Regions from separate parts of the Streptomyces sp. NPDC020996 genome, predicted to be linked through region 1. Evidence: riboswitches for the same ligand, from Rfam matches in the RefSeq annotation. Region 1 holds a riboswitch; the other holds the start of a gene.

Region 1 (7,098 bases):
TACTCATCCATTTCTTCGTCGGCCTGCACATCATCGGCATCGCCGCGCTGCTCGGCGGCTTCCTCACCCAGATGAAGGCGATGGGCCAGGGCACCGCACGCTTCGTGCCCTCGATGCTGCACGGTGCGCTGACCATGCTGATCACCGGCGTGGCCCTGGTCGGCATTCATCAGGCCCAGGGCCACGAGGTCAACAACATAAAGATCGGCGTGAAGCTCGCCGTCCTGGTCGTCATCCTCGCTCTGGTCTACGTCAAGCGGGACGACGAGAAGGTGGACAAGGGCCTGTTCGGCCTGGTGGGCGGGCTCACCATGACCAACATCTTCATCGCGGTGCTCTGGACCTGACCCGTCCTGTCCTGTCCTGTCTCAGGCCGGCCGGACCACGCTGTGGATGATCGACGCGCCGCCGTAGTAGACCGACTCCTCGCGGACGTACGCGCCCGGCTTCGGGGCGTGGATCATCATGCCGTTGCCGATGTAGAGGCCGACGTGGCTGATGTCGTCGTAGAAGAAGATCAGGTCGCCGGGCTGTGCGTCGGCGAGTGAGACGGTGGTGCCCGCGTTCACCTGGTCGTAGGTGGTGCGGGGGAGGGCCACGCCGGCGGCCTTCCAGGCGGCCTGGGTGAGGCCGGAGCAGTCGTAGGAGCCGGGGCCGGTGGCGCCCCAGACGTACGGCTTGCCGATCTGCGCGCGGGCGAAGGCGATCGCCTTCTCGGCCTTGGTGGCGTAGGACGAGTCGGTGGTCGAGCTTCCCGAGGTCGAAGTCGAGGTCGAGCCCGACGACGTGCTGCCGCTCTGCTCCTGCGCCTTCTGCTGCGCCGCCTGCTGTGCGGCCAGCTCGGCCGCCTGGCGCGCGGCCTCCTCCTGCTTCTTCTTCTCGATCGCCGCGAGCCGCGCCTTCTCCTCGGCGGTCAGCTTCGACAGGAGCTGACGCGCGTCGGAGAGCTTCTTCTGGACGGTGGACTTGGCCGCCTGGAGATCGCCCTGCGACTCGGTGAGCGTCTCGAGGCTCTTGGTCGCCTCCTGGCGCTTCTTCATCGTCGCGGACTGCTCGGTGACGTAGTCGTCGACGGCCTGCTTCTGCCGGCCGGTGAGCCGGCTCATCAGCTGGGTCTGGTCGAAGTAGTCCTGCGGCGAGTCCGCGAGCAGGAAGGTCGCGGTGTCGGGTGCGGCGGCGCCGGTGCGGTACTGGGCCGCGGCGAAGGAACCGAGTTCCTCCCGCGCCTCGTTCAGCTTCTGGGTGCGCTTGGCGACGTCGTCGAGGAGGGTGTCGACGCGCTTGCGCTGCTTCGACGTCTTCTCCTTCGCCGCGTTGTACTTCTCGGTCGCCGACTCGGCCTGGCGGTACAGGTCGTCGACCTTCTTCTCGACCTCCTCAAGGCTCGGCTTCCCGTCGGCGGCGGGGGCGGCGTTGGCCGACTGGGACAGCAGGGCCACGGAAGTGAGGGCGGCGGTGGCGAGGGCGGGGGTGCGGATGCCGGCCACGCGTGTACCCGCGGGGCGTGACTTGCGGTGCGACGCCAAGGGTGGCGACTCCTTCCATCTTCCGCCTACCGAGTTAGCTGTCGGGTTCGGGCGGGATGGTTCGGAAGGGTTGCCCTACGGCCTTCTCCCCGGGGGGAGGGGGCCGATTCACCCCAAGGTCGGTTGGGTCCCCGGCTCCGGAAGCGCGGCGGCGCGCCGGACTCGGCGGAGGCCGCACGGCCCGGCGACGTTCGCCGGTGGGGGTCGTTCGGCCTGCCCGGCACCGTAGCCAACTCGCGTGGCTCCTGTGAAGGTTGATGTTCGATATGCCCGATACATTTTCGTGACCTTCCGCAGGACCCGCGGTGACGGTCACCGAAAGTGACGGATCGGTACGGAGCGTGCCCCGGGGGCGGTGTCGTCGGATCCGGCGATGTTCTCAGGGCGGCGGCGGGCTGTCGGTGGGGCGCCCTAGACTCGGAGAGCGATGAGCAGCCTCTTTGACGACAGCTTCCTGGCGGACCTCCAGGCCCCCCGCGGGCACGAGGAGGAACCTCCGCCGCCGCCCGAGGACGATCATGTGCCGGAACCCGTTCCGGACGATCTGTTCGGCGGGAAGTTCGACGTGCCGCCGGACCGGGACGCGTACTACCGCGACGGTGCCCCGCGGCCCCCGGTCGACGCGGCCGCGCTTCTGGAGGGGCTGAACGACAACCAGCGCGCCGCCGTCGTGCACCACGGCACCCCCCTGCTCATCGTGGCCGGCGCCGGCTCCGGCAAGACCCGGGTGCTCACCCACCGCATCGCCTACCTGCTCGCCGAGCGGGACGTCCACCCGGGCCAGATCCTCGCGATCACCTTCACCAACAAGGCCGCGGGCGAGATGAAGGAGCGCGTCGAGCAGCTCGTCGGCCCCCGCGCGAACGCGATGTGGGTGATGACGTTCCACAGCGCGTGCGTGCGCATCCTGCGCCGGGAGAGCAAGAAGCTCGGGTTCACTTCGTCGTTCTCGATCTACGACGCCGCCGACTCCAAGCGCCTGATGGCCCTCGTCTGCCGTGACCTGGACCTCGACCCCAAGCGCTACCCGCCCAAGTCCTTCAGCGCCAAGATCAGCAACCTGAAGAACGAGCTGATCGACGAGGAGGACTTCGCCGCCCAGGCCACCGACGGCTTCGAGAAGACCCTCGCCCAGGCCTACGCCCTGTACCAGTCGCGGCTGCGCGAGGCGAACGCCCTCGACTTCGACGACCTGATCATGACGACGGTCAACCTGCTGCGCGCGTTCCCGGACGTCGCCGAGCACTACCGCCGCCGCTTCCGGCACGTCCTGGTCGACGAGTACCAGGACACCAACCACGCCCAGTACGCGCTCGTGCGCGAGCTCGTCGGAACCGGCGCTCATGACGAGGACGTCCCGCCGAACGAGTACGACCTCCCGCCCGCCGAGCTGTGCGTCGTCGGCGACGCCGACCAGTCGATCTACGCCTTCCGCGGCGCGACCATTCGCAACATCCTCCAGTTCGAGGAGGACTACCCGGACGCGACGACGATCCTGCTGGAGCAGAACTACCGCTCCACCCAGACGATCCTCAGCGCGGCCAACGCCGTCATCGAGCGCAACGAGTCCCGCCGCCCGAAGAACCTGTGGACCAACGCGGGCACGGGCGCGCGCATCACCGGCTACGTAGCGGACACCGAGCACGACGAGGCGCAGTTCGTCGCCGACGAGATAGACCGCCTCACGGACGCGGGCGAGGCCAAGGCCGGTGACGTCGCCGTCTTCTACCGCACCAACGCGCAGTCCCGTGTCTTCGAAGAGGTCTTCATCCGCGTCGGCCTGCCCTACAAGGTCGTCGGCGGCGTCCGCTTCTACGAGCGCAAGGAGGTCCGGGACGTCCTGGCCTACCTGCGGGTGCTGGCCAACCCGGAGGACACGGTCCCGCTGCGCCGCATCCTCAACGTGCCCAAACGGGGCATCGGCGACCGCGCCGAGGCCATGATCGACGCCCTCTCCCAGCGCGAGAAGATCAGCTTCCCGCAGGCGCTGCGGCGCGTCGACGAGGCGTACGGCATGGCGGCGCGCTCCACCAACGCCGTCAAACGGTTCAACACGCTGATGGAGGACCTCCGCACGATCGTCGAGTCCGGCGCGGGCCCGGCGACCGTCCTGGAGGCCGTGCTCGAACGCACCGGCTACCTCGCCGAGTTGCAGGCCTCCACCGACCCGCAGGACGAGACCCGCATCGAGAACCTCCAGGAACTCGCGGCAGTGGCGCTGGAGTTCGAGCAGGAGCGCGGCGAGGGCGAGGCCGGCACCCTGGCCGACTTCCTCGAACAGGTCGCCCTGGTCGCCGACTCCGACCAGATCCCCGACGAGGAGGACGGCGACGGCGTCATCACCCTGATGACCCTGCACACCGCCAAGGGCCTGGAGTTCCCGGTGGTCTTCCTCACCGGCATGGAGGACGGCGTCTTCCCGCACATGCGCGCCCTCGGCCAGACCAAGGAACTGGAGGAAGAGCGGCGCCTGGCGTACGTCGGCATCACGCGCGCGCGTGAACGGCTCTATCTGACGCGCTCGTCGATGCGCAGCGCCTGGGGGCAGCCGTCGTACAACCCGCCCTCCCGCTTCCTGGAGGAGATCCCGCCGCACCACGTCGACTGGAAGCGCACGGGCGCCATGTCTCCGGTGTCCTCCGGTCCGGCGTCCGGGGTGGCGGCCTCCCTGTCGTCCTCCCGCTCGCGTTCCTCGGCGTCGGGCGCGTCCGGTTTCGCCACCCGCCGGACGTCGGAGAAGCCGGTGGTCTCGCTGGCCGTCGGGGACCGGGTGACGCACGACCAGTTCGGACTCGGCACGGTCGTGGGCGTCAAGGGCACGGGCGCGAACGCCGAGGCGACGATCGACTTCGGCGACACCAAGCCGAAGCGGCTGCTGCTGCGGTACGCACCGGTGGAGAAGCTCTAGCCGGTGGCCGGTGGCCGGTGGCCGGTGGCCGGTGGCCGACGGTTGACGGCCGACGGTTGACGGCCGGGGCCGGAAGCCGGAAAGCCCCCGTCGGGAAGGCGGGGGCTCACGGGGGCGGGTGGTTGCGGGGTATCAGTTCGGGTCGAGCCCGTGGCTGCGCAGCCAGGCGAGCGGGTCTATGGCCGACCCTCCGCCCGGCCGCACCTCGAAGTGCAGGTGCGGGCCGGTCGAGTTGCCCGAGTTCCCGGAGTACGCGATCGGGTCGCCCGCCTTGACCGTCGTACCGGAGGCGACGCGGTAGCTGGAGAGGTGGCAGTACCACGTCTCCGTGCCGTCCTTCGCCGTTACGATCAACATGTTGCCGTAGGCGCTGTTCCACTGTGTGCGGACGGTGCCGTCGGTGGCGGCCATCACCGTCGTGCCGTACGAGACCGGGAAGTCGATGCCGGTGTGCACGGACATCCAGTTGATGCCGGCCTGGCCGAAGTAGGCGCTGAGGCCGTGCTGCGCGACCGGCAGGGCGTACTTGGGACGCAGCCGCTCCTTGAGGGCGGCCTCGGCGGCCGCCTTCTTCTTCTCGGCCTCCTGCTGCGCCTTGAGGTCGATACGTTCCTGCGTGCGGCTGGCCCGGTCGGCGAAGTCGTCGGCGCCGGCGGAGAGGATCTTGAGCTGGGTGTCCAGCTTGTTGTTGGCGGTGGACGGTTTCACCGCGTGCGCGTCCGAAGCCGTCGTGGAGGTGTCCTTGTCGCCGCCCAGGGCGCCGACGGAGGCGGCGGCGATGCCGGCCACGCCCATCACGCACGCCGAGGGCACGGCGATCGTCAGCAGAGCGGAGCGCTTGGCGGGCGGGCGGCGGCGGGAACGCGCCCCGTTGCGCGCGGCGGCGCGTGAGCCGGGAGCCGGAACGACCTCTTCCTGGTCGTCGAGGAGCTGGTCGTCGGGGAACCGGTCGTCGAGGAGCTGGTCGTCGAGGAGCGGGCCGACGGAGGGCAGCTCGCCGGTGGCGGCCATCTCCGGTTCGCCGTCGTCCGGGGTGGGGTCGTCGTACGCGTCCGGCACGGCCGGTTCGAAGACGGCGGTCGCCTGCTGGTCGAAGGGCTCGGGCTCGTAGCCGTCGGCTGCGGGCGTGTCGTCGGCCGGTGAGCCGTCGGAGTTCCACTGCGTGGCGTCGTACGCGCCGGTCTCGAAGGTCTGCGTGCCCCATTCCCAGTGCTGGGTCTGGTCGGACGGGCCGCCCGAAGCGTCGGGCTGCAGCCAGGCGTTCGCGTCCCACTGCCCCGAGACGTCGGCCGCGGTGGCCTGCGGCGGGACGGTGGAGAGCCGCTGCTGGTCGGCGCCCCAGGCGGTCGCGTCGTACACGCCGGTGTCGTAGGCGGCGTGGTGCTGGGCCGCGTAGGCGTCGTAGACCGCGGTGTGCTGGACGCCGGTCGTCCAGGCCGTGGCGTCGTAGGGGCCGGTGTCCTCGCCAGGGAGGCTGCCGAAGAGGGGGTCCGCGGCGAAGGTCGTGGTGGCGTGGCCGGTCGCGGCGAAGCCCGCGGCGTCGTGGCCGCCGTAGGTGGTGAAGTCGCCGTACTGGGCTTCCTGGGTGCCGTACGGCGCGTAGTGCGCGGAGGCGGCGTCGGAAGCCTGGGCCGGGGTGGTCATGGCCCCCGACGGGTGACGGTCGTTCACCAACTTCTCTTTCGCCTCGACAACAGGGGCTGCCAGAGCAGTGCGGCGACTGTACCCGGCGGTATGCGGGCGCGACAATCTTCAACAGGTTTTGTGCGCGAAGGAAAAGGGCATTCGGACGTGTTTCGGGGGAGCGCGGACACGGCTTTGGCCCTATGTTCGAAGACTGTTCGACTTCGAGGTCGGCTGCCGGGCGGTCAGGGGTGGGCTGCCGGGCGGTCAGGCCACGGTGAGGCCGCCGGTGCGGGCGGCGGCTTCCGCTCCTTCGCCCGGGGCGTCGAGCGCCCGCCGTATCCCGGTCGCGACGGCCGGGTGCACCGGCAGGGCGAGGTGCCCGATCCCGCTCACCCGTACGTTCTGCGCCAGCAGGTCCGGGTGGTCGATGCAGGCGCTCTCCAGCGGGACCATCAGGTGGTCCAGGTCGCTCCAGAAGCTGACGAACTGCGTACGGCAGCCCGGCGCCGGCCGGGACAGCTCCTCCACCACCGGGGATCCGGGGCGCATCTGGCGCACGATCGGGTGAGCGTTCGCCAGCGGCGCCACCCGGGTGCCGGAGTGCGGGGTGCCGAGCGTGACCAGCGTCCGGACGCGCGCGTCGCCGCCGAGGCACTGCACGTAGTACCGCGCGATCAGTCCGCCGAGGCTGTGCCCGACGACGTCGACCTGCCTGCTGCCGGTGCGCTCGCAGATCTCCTCTATGTGCCGGCCGAGCAGCTCGGCGGCGGTGCGGACGTCGCACGTCAGCGGAGAGTAGTTGAGCGACTCGATCCGCTGCCTGCCGTGCTGGGCGAGGCTGCGGCGCAACAGGACGAAGATCGAGCGGTTGTCTATGAAGCCGTGCAGGAGGACTACCGGGGGGCCGGTTTCGGTCGGCAGCTGCGTGGCGCCGTCCGGTGAGGGGAGCGGGGCCGCCGGGCTCCTGCGCTCCTGGATGATGCCCGAGGGGTACAGCAGGAGGTGTCCCGCCAGGATCGCGATCTCCAGGGCCGTCGC
Region 2 (7,098 bases), on a different contig from region 1:
GCACTGCCACACCCACAGCGCGACCACCGGCTCCCGGTCGGGCCACCCGGCCCGCACCAGCGCACGCGGCGCCGGCACGGCGGCCGTCAGGGCGACGACGCTCAGCAGGAGCAGACAGACGGTCATGCCACGAACTCCGGTTGCTGGTCGGAGGAGGGGTGCGGTGATGCCGGCGTACGGACCCGAAGGACGACGCGCCAGCCGCCAGTATGACGGCGGCGGACGCGGGAGTCAGGAGACGGAAGCGGACGACTACGTCACGTGCCGCCACCGTCACAGTTCCGCCCCGGCCGCGTGCCGGTCCCGCCGTCCGGGTTCCGGCTGTCCGGTCCCGCTGTCCGGGTTCCGGCTGTCCGGTCCCGCTGTCCGGGTTCCGGCTGTCCGGTCACGCCGCCCGGCCGTCTCATCGGGCCACGTCACTCCGGGCCGCACTCCGAGCTGCCCCGGGGCCACGTCACCCCGGGGTGCCCGCCCGGGCCGTCGCAGCCCGGGTGACGTGGGCCCGGTCCCGCCGGATGGATCACTGCTGGGGCACTACCCTCCCCGTCACCTCGCCGAGGCCCACGCGGACCCCGCCCGGTCCGGGCGCCCACGCCGACAGCGTCACCACGTCCCCGTCCTCCAGGAACGTGCGCTTGCCGTCGGGGAGTTCGAGCGGGTCGCGCCCGTTCCAGGTCAGCTCCAGCAGGGACCCGCGCTGCGACGGTTCGGTGCCGCTCACCGTGCCCGAGCCGTACAGGTCGCCGGTCCGCAGCGAGGCCCCGTTGACGGTCATGTGCGCCAGTTGCTGCGCGGCCGTCCAGTACATGGTGGAGAAGGGGGGCTCGGAGACGACGTGACCGTTGATCGCGACGGAGATCCTCAGGTCGTAGCCGCCCGGCTCGTCCACGGAGCCGGAGTCGTCCAGGTAGGGCAGCAGCGGGTGCGTGCGCTCGGGCGGCGCCACCCGGGCCTCCTCCAGCGCGTCCAGCGGGGTGATCCACGCCGACACCGAGGTGGCGAAGGACTTGCCGAGGAACGGGCCGAGGGGGACGTACTCCCAGGCCTGGATGTCGCGCGCCGACCAGTCGTTGAGCAGGCACAGCCCGAAGACGTGGTCGCGGAAGTCGCCGAGCGCCACCGGCCGGCCCATCCGCGACTCCACGCCCACCACGAAGCCGACCTCGGCCTCGATGTCCAGCCGTACGGACGGTCCGAAGACGGGCGCGGCGTCGCTCGGGGCCTTGCGCTGCCCCGACGGGCGGACGACGTCCGTGCCGGAGACGACCACCGTGCCCGACCGGCCGTGGTAACCGATCGGCAGGTGCTTCCAGTTGGGGGTCAGCGAGTCGGCGGCGTCGGGGCGGAAGATCTGCCCGACGTTCCGGGCGTGGTTCTCGGAGGCGTAGAAGTCGACGTAGTCCGCGACCTCGAAGGGAAGGTGCAGGGTCACCGCGGACAGCGGGTGCAGGAACCGTTCGACCGTCTCCCGGTGGGCGGGCACGGTCACCCACGCCGTCAGCGCGCGCCGCACGTCCGACCAGGCGGTGCGGCCCGCGGCGAGGAGCGGGTTCAGCGAGGGCCGCGCGAGCAGGGAGGCGTACGGGGAGCCGAGCGCCACCGCCGCCGCGCCCGCGTCGAGGACGTGGTCGCCGAGGCGGACGCCCACGGTCCGGTCGGCGGACCCCTCGGGCGAGAAGACGCCGTAGGGAAGGTTGTGCGGGCCGAAGGGGTCGCCCTCGGGGACATCGAAGGGGGGCATGGGTGCTGCCTCACTCTCACCATGTGTCGCGTGCCGTCATGGGGCCGCGCGTACCGTCATGTGGCCGCGCCACACGTTACGGCCGAGTCGCCTGCCTTGGGCAGTTGTCCTGGGCAGTGTCGGGTACCGCGTGGTGAGCCGCGGCCCGCCAAGACGGGGCGCGAGCTTCGTGTCGTCGGTGCCGGGCCCGTCCTTCACCGGGCTGCCGGCCGAGGGCTCCTTCGGCGATGTCGGTGCGGTGAAGCGGGCGTGCGGAACCGGGCGTGCGGAACCGGGTGTGCGGAACCGGGTGTGCGGAACCGGGTGCGGGGCGGGGCTCCGCAACCGCCGTCCGGGCGCGGTGAGTCGGCGCGCCGCCCGGTCCGTATTCTCTGATCATGGCCGCACCCACCGCATACGCACTCGTCGCCACCGACCTGGACGGCACCCTGCTCCGAAGCGACGACACGCTCTCCGACCGCTCCCTCGCCGCGCTCGCGCGGGCGGCGGAGGCCGGCGCCCGGCACCTCGTCGTCACGGGCCGGCCGGCGCCGCGCGTACGGCCGCTGCTGGACGCCCTGGGCGGCGGCGGGCTCGCGGTGTGCGCGCAGGGCGCACAGGTCTACGACGCCGCGGCGGACCGCCTGCTGTGGTCCGTCACCCTGGACCGGGAACTGGCCGAGACCGCGCTCGGGAAGATAGAGGCCGAGGTGGGAGAGGTGTACGCGGCCGTCGACCAGGACGGCGTCGACGGGCTCACGCTCATCGAGCCCGGCTACCTCATGCCGCACCCCACCCTGCCCGCCGTGCGGGTCGGGCGGCGCGACGACCTGTGGAGCGCGCCGATCAGCAAGGTGCTGCTGCGTCACCCCGACCTCAGCGACGACGAGTTGACGGAGACGGCGCGCGCGGTGGTCGGTCCCCTCGCCACGGTCACCATGTCGGGACCCGGCACCGTCGAGCTCCAGCCGTGCGGGGTCACCAAGGCGACCGGCCTCGCGCTGGCCGCCGAACACCTGGGCCTGGGTCCGCACGAGACGATCGCCTTCGGGGACATGCCCAACGACATCCCCATGTTCGACTGGGCCGCCCACGGCGTCGCCATGGCCAACGCCCACCCCGAACTCCTCGCCGTCGCCGACGAGATCACCCTGTCGAACGAGGACGACGGCATCGCCGTCGTCCTCGAGCGGCTGTTCTCCGGGGCCTGATAGCCGCGCCTAGTAGGCGCCGTAGACGTTGTCGATCGAGCCGTAGCGCTTGGCCGCGTAGTTGCAGGCGGCGGTGATGTTCGCGATCGGGTCGTAGGGGTCGTACGACGTGCCGGGCACGTGGTAGGCGGCGAACGTCGGGTCGATGACCTGCAGCAGGCCCTTGGAGGGGGTGCCGGCGGCGGCGTTCGAGTCCCAGTTGTTGATCGCGTTCGGGTTGCCCGAGGACTCGCGCATGACGTTGCGGTAGATGCCGTTGTAGGAGCCCGGGATGCCGTGCTGCGCCATGACGCTGAGGGAGGCCCGGATCCAGCCGTCGAGGTTGTTGGGGTAGCCCAGCGAGGCGGCGGTGACGGTGGTCGAGGTGGCCGCGGACGCCTCGGTCGCGCCGACGAGCGGCAGCGCGAGCACGGCGAGGCCGGTGCCGGCGACGGCGAGTTTGCGGACGAGACGGGAGTTTCTGACGCGGGGGTGCCGGGCAGCTGCAGACATGACGGTTCCTCTCCGGCGCCTGCGAGGTGAGCTGTCGGGTTCGGGCGGGAGATGCCCGGCCGCCTCGCCCTGCGGCGACGCGACTTCACCCCTAGCCGGCCCGGTACGGTGCCCGGTCCGGCGACTTACCTGGTTCCCCCGCTCCTGCCGTGCGTGAGTTCGTCGATGGCTGTTCCCGGGCGGCGGCAGGATTCGGCGTCCGCCCGACAGGCCGGGAACGTATGCGAGAGCACATGTCCGGAACAAGTGGCGGTTTCGTATGCCGGGCTTTTTGACCTTGATGTGGGGCTTATGGGGTGCTTGATCCTTTGCGGCAGCCAAGGGTCAAATGGGCGGCGGTGAAAGGGATGTGAGGGTGTGGCGCGCGGGCGGCGGTACGGGGGCGGGCGTGAGCCAACTCACGGGCTTTCACAAGTGCGGCAAAACGGTCAATGAGGCCAACTCGGTTGCAATGGGCCGCTCGTGGGTCGGGGTGGTGTCATGTGGGCGGACTGCCGCCTGGTGATGGGTTCGGTGGAGGGTCGGTGAGCGGCCTGTGGGCGGCCTGTGGGCGGCTCGGTGTGGAGGGCCTGTGGGCGACCCGGCGGGCATGGGCGGGTGCGTGGTGGCTCGGCCGGCGGTCGGTGAGTGGCCGCCGGCCGGGCGGTGCCCTCCCGCGGGCCGGGCTGTGCCATCCCGCGCCGCAGGGGTCGCCTTGCGTGCCCACGTCAAGGGGCCTCGGTGCGGGCGCTGCTCGGCCCCAGGGCTCCGGCTCGCTTCCCTTGTCGGCCGATCGGGTATGTCTATAAATGTCCGTTCGTATCTGGTGATCGAAAACATGGCAGCCGTGATCCGATACCGCCCGTGCTGGACGGGTGGGCGGCATGGGTGATCGAAAGCCGACCGGATACGCTGACTTGAGTGGGGGCAGCGACCTATCGACAAACCGTGTAATCGCCAGCAGACACCAGCAGACAGGAGACCCCTCGTGACCGTCGTCGGGCCATTCGGGCTGAGCGTGCGGGACCAGGCTCTGGAAGCCGATGTCCAGGCCGGATTGGCGGCTGTCGAGGAGGGACTGCTCGAAGCCACCAAGAGCGAGGTCCCCTTCATCACGGAAGCCGCCCAGCACCTGGTGCGGGCGGGCGGGAAGCGGTTCCGTCCGCTCCTCGTGATGCTCGCCGCCCGGTTCGGTGACCCGTACGCGCCGGGGATCGTGCCGTCGGCCGTGGTCGTGGAGCTGACCCACCTCGCGACCCTGTACCACGACGACGTCATGGACGAGGCGGCGGTGCGGCGCGGCGTGGACAGTGCGAACACCCGCTGGGGCAACTCGGTGGCGGTCCTCACCGGCGACTTCCTGTTCGCCCGCGCCTCGCACATCCTGGCCGACCTGGGGCCCGAGGCGGTCCGGGTGCAGGCCGAGGCGTTCGAGCGGCTGGTCACCGGGCAGATCCTGGAGACCGCTGGCCCGCAGGACGGCCGGGACCCCGTCGAGCACTACCTCGACGTCCTGGGCGGCAAGACGGGGTCGCTGGTGGCCGTGTCCTGTCGGTTCGGCGCGATGATGTCCGGCGCCGACGAGACGGTCGTCGACGTGCTCACCCAGTACGGGGAGCGGCTCGGCGTCGCCTTCCAGCTGGCCGACGACGTGCTGGACATCGCCTCCGACTCGCACGAGTCCGGGAAGACCCCGGGCACGGACCTGCGGGAGGGCGTCCCGACGCTGCCGGTGCTGCGGCTGCGGGAGCGGGCGGCCCGGCTGGGGCTCGCCGAGGACATCGCCCTGTGCGAGCTGCTGGACTCCGACCTGAGCGACGACGCGCGGCACGCCCGGGCGCTGGCGGAGCTGCGGGCGCATCCCGCGCTGGAGCAGGCGCGGCGCGACACGGTGCGGTACGCGGAGGACGCCAGGGCGGCCCTCGCCCCGCTCCCGGAATGCGACGCGAAGGCGGCGCTGGTGCAGCTGTGCGACGCGGTGGTGCACCGCGCCGGGTGACACTCCCGGCGGCCAGGTTCTGTCTGGTTCGATGCGGTGCGGTGCGACTTGTCCTGACTCGTCTCCGAGTCGGAGCCGCTCACTGAGTGGCGTACGTCACGCCGCCGCGCCGCACCCCTACGGGTAGGCGGACGCGCCGCCCTCTCGTGTCATACCCCAGGCGTACACGGAGTTGGCTCCGCGGTCTGACGCTTCCTGACGGGCGATTTGGTCAGATGGAGACCACGGAAAACACCAATCCTCACCGATTCGGGTGAGAATGGCGGCTCGGGGTGAATCGTGAGTGGAGCAGCCGCCGCCGACGACGGAGGTAAGGCACACATGGCACCGTACGGATCCGACGACAGCACGATCGCCGGGGAGTCCGACGACCTGCGCGCGGGACGGCGCAAGGCCGCGCGGTACGTCGTCCCGGTCGCGGTCGTGGGGGTGGCGGCGGCGACCATCGGGCTGGTCCCCGCGCTCGCCGACTCCGGGGACCCCGACCTGCCGAAGATCAGCGCGCAGCAGCTCATCGAGAAGATCGCGAAGTCGGACGTGCAACAGCTGTCCGGCACGGTGAAGATCAGCACGGACCTGGGACTGCCCGACTTCGGCGGGCTGGAGAGCTCGCTGGCCTCCGGCGCCTCCGGGTCCGGCGGCGACGGCTCCTCCGCGGACCCGTCCACCAAGCTCCCCGAGCTGGCCTCCGGCACCCACACCCTGCGCGTGGCGGCCGACGGCCCCGAGAAGCAGAAGCTGTCCCTGCTGGAGGACGCGGCCGAGTACAGCCTCTTCCGCAACGGCAAGGACGTGTGGGGCTACGACAGCAAGTCGAACGAGGTCTACCACGCGACCGACTCCGGTGGCGCGGCGCGCGAGCAGCGGCGGGAGGACCTGCCCGCCACGCCGAAGGACCTCACCGAGGACGCCCTGAAGGCCGTCGACGACACGACCTCGGTGACCGTCGAGGGCACCGCGCAGGTCGCCGGCCGGGACGCCTACCGCCTGGTCGTCAAGCCGAAGCAGTCCGGCTCGACCGTCGGCCAGATCACCGTCGCCGTGGACGCGAAGACCGGGATGCCGCTGAAGTTCACGCTGACGCCCGCGAGCGGCGGCGCCGCGGTGGTCGACGCCGGCTTCACCCAGGTCAGCTTCGCCGCGCCGGCGGCGTCCACCTTCGACTTCACGCCTCCCAAGGGCGCGAAGATCACCGAGGGCGGTGCGGGCGGTGCGGGCGGTACGGGCGGTACGACCGGGCACGCCCGGAAGGGCGACGGGGGCACCGAGGGCCTCGGGCAGGGCTTCGGGCAGGGCTCCGACGGGCTGAACGTCATCGGCGAGGGCTGGAACTCCGTCGCCGTCTTCGACAACGGCGGCCAGGGCGTCCCGTCCGGCTCCGGCTCCGGCTCCGGCGCCGACGGCGCCTTCGGCGGCTTCCTCGACTCGCTCGGCGACAAGGTGTCCGGCAGCTTCGGCTCGGGCACGGTCTTCAAGACCCGTCTGATCAACGCCCTGGTCACCGACGACGGCAAGGTCTACGTCGGCGCCGTGACCAAGGACGCGCTGGTGAAGGCCGCCGGCGAAGGGAAGTAACCCCGCACGGGCCGACAATCACCGTACGGGCCGACAATCACCGTAGGGCCGACACCACCGCACGGGCCACCGCACGGGCCACCGTACGGGCACGACGGATCGAGGGAGCCGATGGAGGAGAC

What was found. Region 1 has a riboswitch for cyclic di-AMP ahead of AB0G63_RS18660 (NlpC/P60 family protein). Riboswitches for the same ligand answer to the same signal wherever they lie in the genome.
Region 2: another riboswitch for cyclic di-AMP. It lies ahead of AB0G63_RS37690 (transglycosylase SLT domain-containing protein); the one in region 1 lies ahead of AB0G63_RS18660 (NlpC/P60 family protein).

What each region holds. Positions count from the first base shown of each region.
Region 1 is NZ_JBFADM010000024.1:78,414-85,511, reverse strand. It holds gene AB0G63_RS18665 (hypothetical protein) at 1-347, shown strand, start outside; gene AB0G63_RS18660 (NlpC/P60 family protein) at 369-1,526, opposite strand; cyclic di-AMP (ydaO/yuaA leader) riboswitch at 1,534-1,704, opposite strand; gene pcrA (DNA helicase PcrA) at 1,954-4,434, shown strand; gene AB0G63_RS18650 (M23 family metallopeptidase) at 4,567-6,105, opposite strand; gene AB0G63_RS18645 (alpha/beta fold hydrolase) at 6,325-7,098, opposite strand, start outside.
Region 2 is NZ_JBFADM010000106.1:7,694-14,791, reverse strand. It holds gene AB0G63_RS37705 (M56 family metallopeptidase) at 1-126, opposite strand, end outside; gene fahA (fumarylacetoacetase) at 521-1,741, opposite strand; gene AB0G63_RS37695 (HAD family hydrolase) at 2,119-2,931, shown strand; gene AB0G63_RS37690 (transglycosylase SLT domain-containing protein) at 2,941-3,423, opposite strand; cyclic di-AMP (ydaO/yuaA leader) riboswitch at 3,425-3,598, opposite strand; gene AB0G63_RS37685 (polyprenyl synthetase family protein) at 4,391-5,401, shown strand; gene AB0G63_RS37680 (DUF2092 domain-containing protein) at 5,723-6,976, shown strand; gene AB0G63_RS37675 (ABC transporter ATP-binding protein) at 7,088-7,098, shown strand, end outside.